Regions from separate parts of the Acinetobacter sp. 161(2023) genome, predicted to be linked through region 2. Evidence: riboswitches for the same ligand, from Rfam matches in the RefSeq annotation. Region 2 holds a riboswitch; the other holds the start of a gene.

Region 1 (7,624 bases), on a different contig from region 2:
CATTAGAGATCATATTTAGGCGGGGCAACTAAAAACTTGTTCTGTCATTAAGTCGACACCACAAGGTAAAGTCTCAATCCAGTCCAAAAACTGATTAATCATTTCTTTGCCCATAAATGGACTGCCATGCTGTGGAACAATCATTTCAATATCCATCTGGCGAACCATTTTAACCCATAAGCGGATGACCTTATTGGAACACATATAGCGTTGGTGAAAAGCTTTCATTTTTAGAACATGCGTATCGAAATCTGTTAAAGGTTGGTTAGCATCCTCAACTATCGAAGCGCCCATATCACCAGAAAATAAAATTTTGGCGACTGGATCATAAAACTGAAAATTACCTACCGAATGTAGAAAATGGGCTGGGACTACCACAAGTTTTGATTCCCCCAATTGAATCACTTGGCCACGGTCAGGTAATTCAATAAGACGGTCTTCCCAATTACCTTTCATACGTTCACTCATAAATGAGGAATTTAGGTGCGGTAGAAAACGTGCCCATAATTTTGACGCCACCACTTTAGCATCGGTATAGACCAACCAGCGTGGCATTGAGGTAATAATGTCCGGATCCTGATGAGAAGCCAACACATAGTCGAGATTTTTCAAGCGTGTATATTTATTTAATTCCATGGTCAACGGAACATAGGTCAAATCACCACCTGGATCGATTACAGCAGCGCGCTCATGATCAATAATTAAAAATTGATTGGCTTGTATACCTTCCCCTTTAACCAAACTGGTAAAACTAATACATTTATGAATGCCATTATCAAATAATATCTGCGAAGTTGTTTTTTCAAACCCCATACAATTCCCCAAAAAAACTTTAAATATTAGATATTTTTATATCCATAATAAAATAAAGGGATTCGACCACTCTTGCAATGAATTGCTTTATTTTTCTCATAATATTTTAAAATAGCTTTTGCTTTTCTTATTTTAGAAATGAATTATCAATAATTTTGGTAGCCTCAACAACTCACGCCAAATTAACTTCACAGTGAAATTTAACTACTAAAATGACCTACAAAAAAACGCACTCGAATTGAGGGCGTTTTTTGGACAGCTTTAAATGCTTTAGAAGAAGTAATGCTGTACCAAAGTAGAGACACCTACAATTAAGAAAATAGCAGCACCAATTTTATGAATGAGTGAGATAGATAAGCGTTCAGCTAATTTATTACCAATAAATACAGCGGGTGCATTGGCAATCATCATACCCAACGTTGTACCTAGCATCACCCAGAAAATGCTGTCGTAACGTGCAGCTAAAGCTACTGTTGCAATCTGCGTTTTGTCACCAATTTCTGCTAAGAAAAACAAGATAAAGGTTGCACCAAAAACACCAAATTTTTGCCATCTGTTAATGCTATCAGTTTCATCATCTAACTTATCTGGAATAAGCATCCAGAACGCCATACCAATAAAACCACCCGCAAGTACCCAAACCAAGATTTCGGGACTCAAAACCGTCGTAATCCACTGTCCAAGCACAGCAGAGATACCATGATTAATTAAAGTCGCAAAAAGAATCGCAATGAGAATAGGGATTGGCTTACGGAAACGTGCAGACAGTAAAAGAGCTAACAATTGAGTTTTATCGCCCATTTCAGCTAGGGCAACGATCGAAGTAGAAATCAGAAATTCTTGCATGTCGTTTCTCTGGCTAGCATAAATGCCCATGACCTACCCCTCCTGCTAGCCAAATATCTGCAGAGTGGTAAATCAAAGGTCTTGCCAACTCAGAAACGATGAGACGTTTAAGCTATGATGACCATGTTCTGTTGAACAATTATGTTGATCATCACCTATTCATTCAGAAATGAATAGCGGCTACTCCCCAATGAAGTATGTGCTCATTATATTCGAGGAGTTCCATTTTTCAAACAAAAAATTTTATCCATGCCCACACTAACAGTCGACCTAAGCCCAATAATAAAGCTAAACAAATACTAAAATTAATAAACCCAACATTGTTCATGCCAGCTATATGTTGTGATTGAAATTCAAATGGCAAAATAAGCGTTGCCACAAATACTTCCAAACCCATTGCCACGTAGGTCATCCACTCCCAAGGAAAGTGCAAAAGACTGACCCATAATCCCATCAATAAAAATACAACCAACAGAATCAGCAACATGATTTTTAAAAAACCCACCATTTATTATTTCTCCTTTGTCTAAAACGAGAAATTTTTCCTCTCTCGATCACTCCCTCTTTATCTTTAGATTAACCTAAAATCAATTAAATTAAATACCAAAATAAAACCCCGCCGAAGCGAGGTTTTAATGATTCATTTCAAAATATTAGATTAATAAAGTACGAATATCTTTAAGAAGTTTCGTAAGTTTATTGGTAAAGCGAGCGGCATCTGCACCATTAATTACACGGTGGTCATAAGACATCGACAACGGCAACATTAAGCGTGGGTCAAAGTCTTTACCATTCCAAACCGGTTGCATCGTTGCAGGTGAAATACCCAAAATCGCAACTTGTGGCCAGTTTACTAGTGGTGTAAAGGATGTACCACCAATCGAACCTAAGCTTGTAATCGTGAAGTTCGCACCTTGTAAGTCTTTCGGTGTTAATTTCTTATCACGTGCTTTTTGACCTAACACACCTAATTCAACTGCAATTTGCTTAATTGATTTTTGGTCTGGGTTACGAAGTACTGGCACAGTTAAACCATCAGGTGTTGCTACCGCAATTCCCATATGGATTTCATTGCGCAAGAGCACTGATTTACCGTCATCAGATAGATGACCTGCAAACTCACGCTCTTCTTTCAACAAATGCGCAACGGCTTTGATAATGAATGCCATAATCGTCAGGCTGATACCTTCTTTTTTGAAGTTGCCTTTCAGCTCATTACGCCAATCTTCTAACTCAGTAATGTCAGCCAAATCAAACTGGGTGACTTGCGGAATAAAGTTGTTCAATGACAATTGCGGAATTGATACTTGCTGCAAACGCGTCAGTACTTTTTCTTCCACGCCACCAAACGCAGTGAAGTCAGGAAGCTTTGGCAAACCCGAAACTGCTGGTGCAGCCGCAGCTACTGGAGCTGCTTGTGGTGCAGTTAAACGAGTCTTCACATAAGCAAAGATATCTTCTTTAATCACACGACCATGTTCACCAGAAGTTTTAACTTGTGATAAAACCACACCAAGTTCACGAGCAAGCTTACGAACAGCAGGGCCAGCATAAACTTTAGCGTTTTCAGCTTCTTGCTCTTTCGTTAACTTATCACTACCAGAAACTGGAGCAGATACAGCCTGAGTCGGAGCAGGAGCCGCCACTTTAGGTGCTGAAGCTTGTGCTGCCGGAGCTTCTGCTTTTGGCGCTGGAGCTGCTGCAGGTGCTTGGCCTTCCGCCTCAATTGTTGCAAGCAAAACACCTTGTGAAACTTGTTGACCTGCTTGCAAGTGAATCGCTTTCACAACACCAGCAACAGTACTTGGAACTTCTACAGTTGCTTTATCAGACTCAACCACAACAAGGCTTTGGTCTACATCAACTTTATCGCCAACTTGTACCAAAATTTCAGCAACAACTGCTTTATCTACGCCCAAATCAGGAACGTTAATATCAACTGGTCCAGATTGAGTAGCAGCCGCAGCTACAGTTTCTTGTTGAACTGGTGCAGGCGCTGCCACTGAAGCTGCTGTAGAAGCAGGAGCTTCAACTGGTGCACTTGATGCAGATGTTGTTTTCACTTTAATGAGCACAACACCTTCTTTAACTGTATCGCCTTCTTTAACTTGAATGCTTTCTACAGTACCCGCAACACTGCTTGGTACTTCTACAGTTGCTTTGTCAGATTCAACCACAACGATGCTTTGCTCAACATCGATTTGCTCGCCAACTTTTACTAAAATTTCACCAACAAGTGCTTTTTCAACACCAATATCAGGAACTTGAACTTCAACCACTTGACTCGTGGTTGCCACTGCTGGTTGTGCAGCAGTTGAAGCCTGTTGTACCGCTGCCGGCGCTGCTGTTTGTTCAGCTGCTGGAGCAGGTTTTGCAACTTCTTCTGCTTGAGCTACAGGTACATTACCTTCAGCTTCAAGTTCAAACAATACCGTACCTTCAGTTACGCTATCGCCTTCCTTGATTAAGATACTTTTTACGACACCTGCTGAAGTGCTAGGCACTTCAACAGACGCTTTATCTGACTCAAGCAAAACAAGGCTGTCATTTTCAGCAATGCTGTCACCAACTTTTACCAAAATTTCAGCAACAACTGCTTTATCTACGCCAATATCAGGGGTCTTAATTTGCATGCTTAGTTCCCCTCACCTGTTTGCGCTTCATGGTATTCAGCAACTGCTTGAACTTCTGGATGTGCTTGTGGAGCCCATGCCACTGGACGATCAGTGTCTAACTCAAAGTTAGAAATTGCATCTTTAACTAAACGTGCATCTACTTCACCTTCGTCAGCTAATTTTTTCAAAGTAGCAACAACGATATGTGCAGCATCAACACCAAAGAAACTACGCAAGTTAGCACGTGTATCTGAGCGACCATAACCATCTGTACCCAACGCAACAAATGGACGACCATCTGGAAGATAAGCACGGATTTGTTCGCTATACGCACGCATATGGTCTGTTGCCGAAACAACAATACCTTCTGTACCGCGCAATTGTTTAGATACCCAAGACTCTTTCACTTCTTCAGTAAGTGGGTGTAAGCGATTGTATTCTTCACATGCCATACCATCACGCGACAACTCATTGAAGCTTGTTACACTCCAAACGTTTGAATGGATTTGGTATTCATCACGTAAGATTTTTGCAGCTTTGATCACTTCACGAAGAATTACACCTGAACCCATCAATTGGACAGTTGCTTTTTCATCTTTTTCGAACAAGTACATACCACGTTTAATGCCTTCCTCAGCGCCTTCAGGCATTGCAGGATGCTCGTAGTTTTCGTTCATTACAGTGAGGTAATAGAACACACGCTCTTGGTTCACATACATACGTTGTAAACCGTCATGAACGATTACAGCTAACTCATAACCAAAACATGGGTCATAAGATACACAGTTAGGAATCGTGTTCGCCAAGATATGTGAATGACCATCTTGGTGCTGTAAACCTTCACCGTTCAATGTGGTACGACCAGCAGTTGCACCTAACAAGAAACCTTGAGCTTGTGCATCACCTGCAGCCCACGCAATGTCACCAATACGTTGGAAACCAAACATTGAGTAGTACATGTACATCGGAATCATTGGCAAGTTATTGGTTGAATAACTTGTTGCCAACGCAGCCCATGCGCTCATCGCACCAGCTTCGTTAATCCCTTCTTGAAGCATGTGACCGTCACTTGCTTCACGGTAATGCATTAACTGTTCTTGGTCTTCTGGGGTATATTTTTGACCGTGAGCAGCATAAATACCAAGCTGACGGAACATACCTTCTAGACCAAAAGTACGCGCTTCATCTGGAACGATTGGTACTACGCGGTCTTTAATTGCTTTTTCTTTAAGTAAAGCAGCAATTAAACGAACCATCACCATAGTGGTAGATTGCTCTTTACCACCTGAACCGTTTAATACTGCATCAAATACAGATAATTCAGGAATCGCTAGAATTTCACTCTCTTTACGACGTGCAGGTAGATAACCACCTAATGCTTCACGACGCGCTTTCATGTACTTCATTTCTGGAGAGTTTTCACTTGGGCGATAGAATGGAAGCTCTTCTAATTGATCATCTGTAAATGGCAGGTTAAAACGGTCACGTACATATTTTAAAGAATCGATCTGCATTTTTTTGATTTGGTGAGTTTTATTCACCGCTTCAATTTCTTCAGACAAACCATAACCTTTAACAGTTTTCGCAAGAATAACTGTTGGTTGACCTTTGGCTGTCATTGCTTCTGCATAGGCAGCAAAAACTTTGTACGGGTCATGACCACCACGGTTAAGATTATCGATGTCTTCATCGCTTAAATCTTTTACAAGTTCCGCAGCTTCTGGGTACTTACCAAAGAATTTCTCGCGTGTATATGCACCACCTTTCACTTGATAGCGCTGGTATTCGCCATCAACTGTTTCTCCCATTACCGCTTTTAAAGCGCCTGTGCTGTCTTTTGCAAGTAGCGGATCCCAATGACGACCCCATACCACTTTAATGACACGCCAGCCCGCACCACGGAATAAAGATTCTAATTCTTGAATGATTTTACCGTTACCACGTACAGGGCCATCTAGACGCTGTAAGTTACAGTTAACAACCCAGATCAAGTTATCAAGTTTTTCACGACCAGCAAGTGAAATTGCACCAGTACTTTCTGGCTCATCCATCTCGCCATCGCCAAGATATGCCCAGACTTTACGATTTTCTTCTTTGATCAAACCACGATTCATCAAATATTTTTGAATGTGCGCTTGATAAATCGACATGATTGGACCAAGACCCATTGATACAGTTGGGAATTGCCAATAGTCCGGCATTAAATATGGATGTGGGTAGCTTGGTAAACCGTTACCGCCAACTTCACGGCGGAAATTACTTAACTGTTCTTCAGTCAAACGCCCTTCAAGGAATGAACGAGCATAAATACCAGGAGCACAATGTCCTTGGTAATAAATCATATCTCCGCCAAAATTATCGCTGTTTGCGCGGAAGAAATGGTTAAAACCTACGTCATATAATGTTGCACTTGATGCGAAGCTCGCCAAGTGTCCACCTAAATCATCACCTGTTTTATTCGCACGAAGTACCATTGCTAAGGCATTCCAACGAATCAATGCACGAATACGGCGTTCCATATCTTGGTCGCCTGGCATTGCAGGTTGTTCTTCAACAGAAATTGTATTTAAGTAAGGTGTATTGAGACGTTGAATTGGAACATGCTTAGCAATTGCTTGTTGGTAAAGTTTTTCCAATAAGAATGCTGCGCGCTCAGTTCCCATATGTTGTAAAACTGAATCGAATGCATCTTGCCACTCTTGGGTTTCTTGTGCATCGGAGTCACCGTAAAACGCCATAATTCACCTGTTCCTTGTTCTTTAATCTACTTTGTATTTTTACCACGTTTTACCCCTCTCTAGTTATTGCCACGGGTGAATGTGAGGGGGGCCTATTATTTTCTGAATGAATAGTCATTGACCGAGCATTGAACAAAATAACAAAAAAACGCCAATAATGGCGTTTTTTTATACAATCTTTACGTTAAAAAAGGTTTAGGTTAATTTGAGATTCATAAATTTAATAACCTTAACTTTTTTAACTATGCTTTTAAGGAAGCATCGCCAAGTAAGTTGTTGGATTCTTACGTTGACCATCTTTTACTACTTCATAGTGCAAATGTGGTCCAGTACAGCGACCTGTACAACCCACATTAGCAATATGGTCACCAGCAGAAACCTGATCACCCACACGAACCATCAAACGTGAAGCATGCGCATAGCGTGTTAAGTAACCATTTCCATGGTTAATTTCAACATATTGACCATAGCCAGTACCCCAACCTGATTTGGTTACAATACCAGGTCCTGTCGCGTAGATTGGTGTGCCACTTGGCGCAGACATATCTAAACCACCATGATGCTCTGCACGACCACCCATGGTACGACCACCAAAGTTAGATGAAACACGTA
Region 2 (7,624 bases):
GCTTTAGCTGGCACATAGCTACCGCAATAAGCAAGCAAACTAATTAATGCTGTTTGACGCATGAAGGTTGATTTACCGCCCATGTTTGGACCGGTAATAATTGCCATGCGGTGCTGAGCATCAAGGAAAGTATCATTTGGGGTAAATGGTGCTTTATTTAATGCTTCAACTACAGGATGTCGACCTGCCTGAATTTTAATTCCAGTTTCTGGAGTAAATTCAGGGCGCGCCCAATTATTTAAACGTGCTTGATGAGCAAAGTTTGCAACCACATCAATTTGAGCAATTGCTGAACTCATCATTTGGAGATGAGCAATATTTTCACGAAGATTTTCAAGTAAAGCTTCAAATAGCGCTTTTTCACGTGCTAATGCACGCGACTCACTCGATAGTACTTTATCTTCAAAACTTTTTAGTTCTGGGGTAATGTAGCGTTCAGCATTTTTTAAAGTTTGGCGACGGATATAGTCAGCAGGGGCTTGTTCAGCTTGAGCACGAGTCAGTTCTATGTAGTAACCACTTACACGGTTATAGCCGATTTTAAGGGTATTAATGCCGGTACGTTCACGCTCTTTAATTTCTAAATCAATGAGGAACTGACCTGCATGATCGCGAATTTGGCGTAATTCATCGAGATCAGCATCGTAGCCTTCTGCAATTACATTGCCATCACGAAGTAATACAGGTGGGTTTTCAACAATGGCTGCCATTAAATGTTGATGAAGCGCTTTAAAATCACCAAGTTCTTGATCAAGTTCAACTAATAACTTAGATTTTTTCGCTTGAATGACTGGAGTTAACGCTGTTCTTAAAGCTGGAATTTGTGCACATGCGTGACGAAGCTGTACTAAATCACGTGGTCGCGCACTGCCTAGTGCAACGCGGCTAAGCACACGTTCAATATCACCAATTTCTTTAAGCACTAAACGAACAGGACTTTCATGGTAGCCCTGAATGAGTTGTTCAATCGCATCTAAACGAGCATCGAGCAAGGCTGTATCACGAACAGGTTGCATGAGTGTACGGCTTAATAAACGACCACCCATTGCCGTTTGGCAATCATTTACCAATTGGAATAATGAGGTGCCATGTTCAAATAACGGTTCAATAATTTCTAGGTTACGACGCGTGATAGGGTCGAGCGCAATAAAGTCTGTGCTTTGCTCAAGCTGAATTGAACGGATATGTGGTAATGCAGTTTTTTGTGTTTCTTTTGCATAGTGAATGAGTGCAGCGGCAGCAGCTTTAGCTAAAGGCAGTGGGTCTAAACCAAAACCTGAAAGCGTTGATACCGTAAACTGGTCACATAAAGTTTTTTGTGCGTTATTTAGATTGAAGTCTACATTTGGACGTTTGGTAACAGGGCATTCTAAGTGTTTTTTAATTTGCTCGATAATATTTGTGTCGACCAAGTCTTCATCAATCAAGATTTCACTTGGCATTAAACGCGCAAGTTCAATAGGTAATTGTTCTGGCTTGTAATCTTGCTGTTGAACTTTAAAAATGCCTGCACTTAAGTCGAGTAACGCAAAACCAATTTGGTTTTGATGAATGCATAATGAAACGAGATTAGACGATTGATAACTGCTGAGTAAAGCATCATCAGTTAAAGTACCTGGGGTCAGAATACGAACAACTTTACGATCAACCGGACCTTTACCGGTTACTTCTCCGACTTGTTCGCAAATAGCTACAGTTCGCCCAGCTTTGACAAGGCGTGCAAGATAACCTTCTGCCGAATGATAGGGAACGCCTGCCATTGGAATTGGGTTGCCGTTTGCTTTACCACGATGGGTTAAGGTAATACCTAAAAGTTTAGCTGCTAAATGGGCATCTTCAAAGAAAAGTTCATAAAAGTCGCCCATACGATAAAACAGCAACGCATGTTGATAGTCTTTTTTAACCTTGAGATATTGCTGCATCATTGGAGTGTGGGTGGAGAGATCGGCCATGATTTCAGCGCTATTCATGCGTAATAAACCCTTAAAAAATCAATAATATTTTACGTTTGGTCATCTAACCAATTCTAACAACTTCTGTATGAATTGGACTTAATCAAAGAAAAAAGTATACCTTTTAGTGTACCTTTTTTATGTCAAAATTGAGTCAACAGTGTGTGAGAGCTTAACTTAATTTCCCAAGCTTGCCATCTTAACAAATTGCGACTGATTGGCAAAAAGGATTCCTAAAATGAGCGAAGAAATAAACAGCAAAAAGAAAGTGACTTTATCAGCTCAAACTATCACTTAATTTCTGCTGCATGAAATCAATAATCGCTCTTGTTTTAGCGGGTAAGTAACGGCGATTTGAATAAAGTGCGAATAATTGCAATGGGGCTGCCGATTGTTCAAACTCAATCTCGATTAAACGTCCATCGCTAATGTAGGGTTGGCAAGCTTGCTTGGATAGAATCGCAAAACCGATACCTGATACGGCCGCTTGTCCGGCCATCTCTCCGCTGTTTACCCGATAATGTCCTTTAACCTTAATGGTCTCAAATTCACCCTTCTTATTTACAAATTGCCAAGGAGAACCTTTGAGTGCACTTACTGTTGTAATACAGGGTAACTCTTCAAATTGCTGAATATGAGTCGGGGTGCCATAACGCTGAATGACGGAGGGGGCTGCAACAATGGTGCAAGGGATAGTCACCAGATGACGAGCGATGTAGTCACTGTTATCCATCTGACCACGGGTAATAATGATAGCTAAATCCAGATCATCTCGCAGAGATTCTAAACCTGACAAATTGGTAACACAGCTAATTTCTAGGTCTGGGTACTGACAGGCGAAATCGGCAATAATAGAACCTAGCAATGCGGGGCCTATTTCATTGGGAATACAGATTCGTAAAGGGCCTTTGAGTTGCATTTGCCGCGACGTTAATTCTGTCTCAGTTTGCTCAAGTGCCTCTAATAATGGTTTTGCTCGGGTGTAGAGTAGTTGCCCCGCCTGAGTGAGTTTCATATGTCGGGTGCTACGCTCAATGAGCTGAAGATCCAGTTTTTCTTCTAACTGAGAAATACAGCGACTCACGTTTGATGTCGGCATTTCAAGGATTTTCGATGCTCCAACAAAACTTTCTCTTTCAACCACAGCAATGAACACTTTCAGGGTATTAAAATCCAGAGTCGGACGCATCAATTATCCCATATTTGATAATAATAAGTGCCATTTCTACCATATAATAAACACCATTGATAGTAGTTAAACTCGGATATCTTTCATTCATAGGTTGCTTGCTATGCCCCCAGTCATGCAGACATTTAATCATAAAGCTCTCATGCGGATAGCCATTGTAATTGCTTTTGTCCAGTTCACCAATGCACTGGAATATATGGTGTTCAACCCTGTATTTGTTTTTATGGCAACAGATTTCGCGGTGCCTGTATCATTCTCAGGCTATGTGTCAGGCATGTACACACTTGGTGCTGTCATTTCTGGAGTCATTGCCTTTTACTGGATTGGTCATTTCAATAAGAAAAAATTTTTAATCGCCAATATGGCACTCTTAGCTCTACTGACACTTTTAACTACATTCACATCCAGTTTTAGTTTTCTACTTGCACTTCGATTCTGCGCAGGGTTGGTTGGTGGTACCACCATGGGCGTGGGTATCAGTATATTGATAAACAACGTGCCGCCTAACTTGCGCGGAAAAATGTTGGCGACGGTGATTGCGTCATTTTCGATAGTAAGTATTGTAGGAATGCCCACGATATTATTTTTGTGCACACATTATGACTGGCATGTAGCTTTGTGGCTCATAAGTGCATTGTGTGTGTTGGCACTGCCATTGATTGTATCCATCATCCCCCAAGATCCAATCTCTTTAGACACGTTCGCTAAGCAGCCTCTCGATATGCAAACTTTACTGTTCGCTTCCAGTAATGCACTTGTACAGTTTAGTCCTATGCTGGTCATTCCTATTTTGGCACCATTAATGATTGAGCAGTTGGGCGCTTCGAAAAATTTGCTGCCTTGGCTCTTCTTCTGTGGGGGCGTGATAGGTTATTTGTCTACAAAAATTACAGGGGCGTTAACCTCCCGTTTTTCTGCTTTACTACTGGCTACAGCTTCGACTCTAGTCTTTATACTCAGTTTGCTTATACCAATGCTGGGCTATGAGCATGCAGCGTTATTTATTAGTTTATTTCTCGGTGCATCTTATAGTCGTTTGGTGTCATCTTCAGTGGTTACGATGCAGTTTCCTAACGACCGACAACGAGCTGGATTTTCTTCATTACAGACATCCATCATGTATTTGCTGACAACAGTTGCTTTTTTCTTATCTGCCTTTTTATTACCTGCTCATGGCATGACGCCACAAAGTGTAAATACGTTACTGGCGGTATGTGCAATTTCCGCAGCAGGGTTCCCAATATTGGTTATTATTTTGCAAAAGAAGCTGGCTAAACGTTTTCATCTGAGGCAATTCTAAAGCCGCTATTTTTCGGTACATTAAAAGAGTAATAACTAATAAGATTTTGGCTTCTGGCTCATTACCCATTTGAACACTATATTTTCCTAAAAATATATCTATATGTTCTGGTGCATGAGTCTTGAAGGTCAAATACTTATTAAAAATTTTCGTGTCTCACTAGAGAGATGACATATTTTCTTTCAAAAAAATATATACTATAGGGGAGTATCATTGAACGAACATAAATATGGAAATCAACAGTAATTTAGAACGCTATCATTCTCATCAGTTTGATGAAGGAAACCCGCTTGCTCAAAAGAAAATTTTGATTGCAACCATCTTAACTGCGGTGATGATGGTCTTTGAAATTGTGGGTGGATGGATATTTAACTCCATGGCACTTTTGGCTGATGGCTGGCACATGAGTTCACACATGGTTGCTCTAGGGTTGGCTTATGTTGCTTACAAAATGGCGCGCCGTTATGCCCATGACAAACGCTTTAGTTTCGGAACGTGGAAAATTGAAATTTTGGGGGGCTATAGTAGTGCAATCATATTAATGGTTGTTGCGCTATTAATGGGAGCTCAATCTATTGATCGATTACTTCATCCCGTTGATATCCATTACAATGAAGCGATTCCTATTGCTGTTGTAGGTTTGGCTGTCAATATAATCTGTGCATGGTTATTACATGATAATCACGGACATGACCACCATCATGATCATGAGCATAGTCACCATCATCATGATCACCATCACGATTTAAACCATAAAGCTGCGTTTATACATGTGGTTGCCGATGCTGTAACTTCGGTATTAGCCATAGTCGCTCTTATTGCTGGTAAATATTTTGGATGGAACTTTTTAGATGCTTTATTGGGGATCGTTGGTGCCATACTGGTTGCGCAGTGGTCTTGGGGGCTTTTACGTGATACAGGAAAAACTTTATTAGATGCGGAGATGTCACATCCTGTGGTGGCAGAAATACAAGAAGTAATTGAGCAATTGTCCCAAGTGAAAATTACAGATTTACACGTATGGAAAGTAGGTAAGGAAAAATTTTCATGCATTTTGGCTTTAGAAACGAATAGAACAGATTTAACACCTGATTTGGTCAAAAAAGCATTGTCTATTCATGAAGAAATTGTACATGCCAGTGTAGAAATACATTTTGTCTGACCAACTCTATAGAGTTGTAATTAAATCACTGCTAAAATCCACAGCATTGTCATTGGGGAGTAGCCATTCCTAGTACCCGCTAGGAAGACCACGTCAACAAACTTGAGATCAGTGTCTCATGGCGTGTTCAGCCACTGTATAACAGTATGAGCTAGGCGAGACCTTTGGCCGCAACGTACTTTGCTAGTCGGGCGAGGAGCGTTGTCGCGCCAATGGTTTCTTATTCGCCCGGCTGGAACTATTCCTATGCTCCTCACTTTTATCTTATTCTTTTTGTCCGCTGGGGCAATTTATCTCGCCTGTGAATATTTCGTTAACGGCATTGAATGGTTTGGTAAGCGTCTTAACCTTGGGGCAACCGCAGTAGGTTCAGTTCTCGCAGCTTTTGGTACAGCGCTGCCTGAAAGTGCAGTCACTTTTATGGCTGTCGTATTTGGTAATACTCCAGAACAAAAAGATCTTGGTGTTGGGGCTGCAATGGGTGGCCCATTGGTTCTGGCTACCTTGGGTTACGCCGTAGTTGGTCTGGTATTAATTCTTCATCGCAAGAAGTTAGCTCGAACTTCGCATCAAGTACAAGTTGATTATGCTCGGTTAAGTCGAGATCAAATCTCTTTCCTTGCTATCTTTGTATTAAAAGTGGCGCTTGGTTTAGTGGCATTTGCAATCAAACCTTGGTTAGGCATACTATTTTTAGCGGCTTATGCAGCCTATGTTTGGCGTGAGATTAAGGAGGCGGACACAGCCTCAGATGAAGAAGAACTAGAACCTCTTAAATTTCGTCCAAACACAGCCGAACCATCATTAGGTTGGGCTGGTCTACAAGTCTTGCTGGCTTTAGTTGTGATTAGCATTGCATCACACACATTTGTTGCTCAACTTGAAGCGATTGGTACACTTCTAAACTGGCCGCCTCACATAGTTGCCTTGTTACTGAGTCCTGTAGCTACAGAATTACCTGAAATTATGAATGCTCTGATTTGGGTGCGCCAAGGCAAAGAGCGTTTAGCTTTAGCTAACATTTCAGGTGCTATGATGATTCAGGCCACCATTCCAAGTGCATTAGGTATTTTCTTCACACCGTGGCGCTTTGATTCTTTGCTATTAGCATCAGGTGTTATTACCGCACTGGCTATTGTATTTCTGTGGAGCTTGTTCCGACGCGGTGTGGTCAATGACCGAGCATTGGTAGCAGTAAGCGGTTTGTATGGCATTTTTGCATTTTTAGTTGTGATTTATCTTTGATAATACCGAATTATTTATCCTTACTTTTTTGTGGGCATTCCTGCGCAAGAGTTCGCTATGATGGATGACTGATTTTTAGTGCGATAATAATAAAGAGGCTTAGGCCTCTTTATTATTTTTTAAGAGGTTCCAGATTTGATTTTTTTTTTATTTTAAATGGAGCATAAAGTTAGGTATACCATACGATATGCAAAAGTTTAGGTTTGATAAATATTAAATTTACGATAACTATTTATTTGATATTTCTGGAAGATATATTTGGGTACATTTTTTTTAGTATTGAAATTAAAAAAAGATCATAATAATTATATTGATAATAAAAAGGAGAAAAGAGATGGAACTTAGAGCCGTAAAAATGCATAAAATGTTTAGAGATTTTCATGAAGAAAAGGAACTTGGCTATGTAGGGGAATATGATGAAAAACATAACCTTATAGCGATATATGATATTTTCAAAGAAAAAATGAAGAAAATAGAAGGAACTTATCAATGGGTTTTACCTTCATCGGGTGAGGTATTTTTTGTTGAGGAAGATCCGCTATATAGTCGTTAGTGAATTTTGCCTCCTACTTTAAGCAGGGAAATGCCTCTTCATAAATTCCAATTTAACCATAACTTATTAATTATTTATCCTTACTTTTTAATGATCTATTTTAAAACAAATGTCATTTTGTGTGCTTGACTGCAAGAGGGTTGGGCACTATCCTTTGCCTGCTGGCCTACATTGCCAGTCGGTCGTCGCAGACCGTTTCACACCGCATCAGGGCTATTCCATC

The links. Region 2 has a riboswitch for manganese ahead of WA249_RS08040 (sodium:calcium antiporter). Riboswitches for the same ligand answer to the same signal wherever they lie in the genome.
Region 1: linked by a shared signal. The riboswitch ahead of WA249_RS04800 (TMEM165/GDT1 family protein) and the one ahead of WA249_RS08040 (sodium:calcium antiporter) in region 2 are both predicted to bind manganese.

Annotation. Positions count from the first base shown of each region.
Region 1 covers NZ_JAZEYD010000004.1:83,861-91,484, forward strand. The annotation lists gene WA249_RS04795 (MBL fold metallo-hydrolase) at 16-813, opposite strand; gene WA249_RS04800 (TMEM165/GDT1 family protein) at 1,084-1,659, opposite strand; yybP-ykoY riboswitch at 1,675-1,860, opposite strand; gene WA249_RS04805 (hypothetical protein) at 1,889-2,167, opposite strand; gene WA249_RS04810 (2-oxo acid dehydrogenase subunit E2) at 2,313-4,292, opposite strand; gene aceE (pyruvate dehydrogenase (acetyl-transferring), homodimeric type) at 4,295-7,012, opposite strand; gene WA249_RS04820 (M23 family metallopeptidase) at 7,263-7,624, opposite strand, start outside.
Region 2 covers NZ_JAZEYD010000007.1:10,993-18,616, reverse strand. The annotation lists gene mutS (DNA mismatch repair protein MutS) at 1-1,970, opposite strand, end outside; gene WA249_RS08055 (LysR family transcriptional regulator) at 2,230-3,141, opposite strand; gene WA249_RS08050 (MFS transporter) at 3,245-4,441, shown strand; gene dmeF (CDF family Co(II)/Ni(II) efflux transporter DmeF) at 4,671-5,603, shown strand; yybP-ykoY riboswitch at 5,642-5,839, shown strand; gene WA249_RS08040 (sodium:calcium antiporter) at 5,850-6,848, shown strand; gene WA249_RS08035 (hypothetical protein) at 7,213-7,401, shown strand.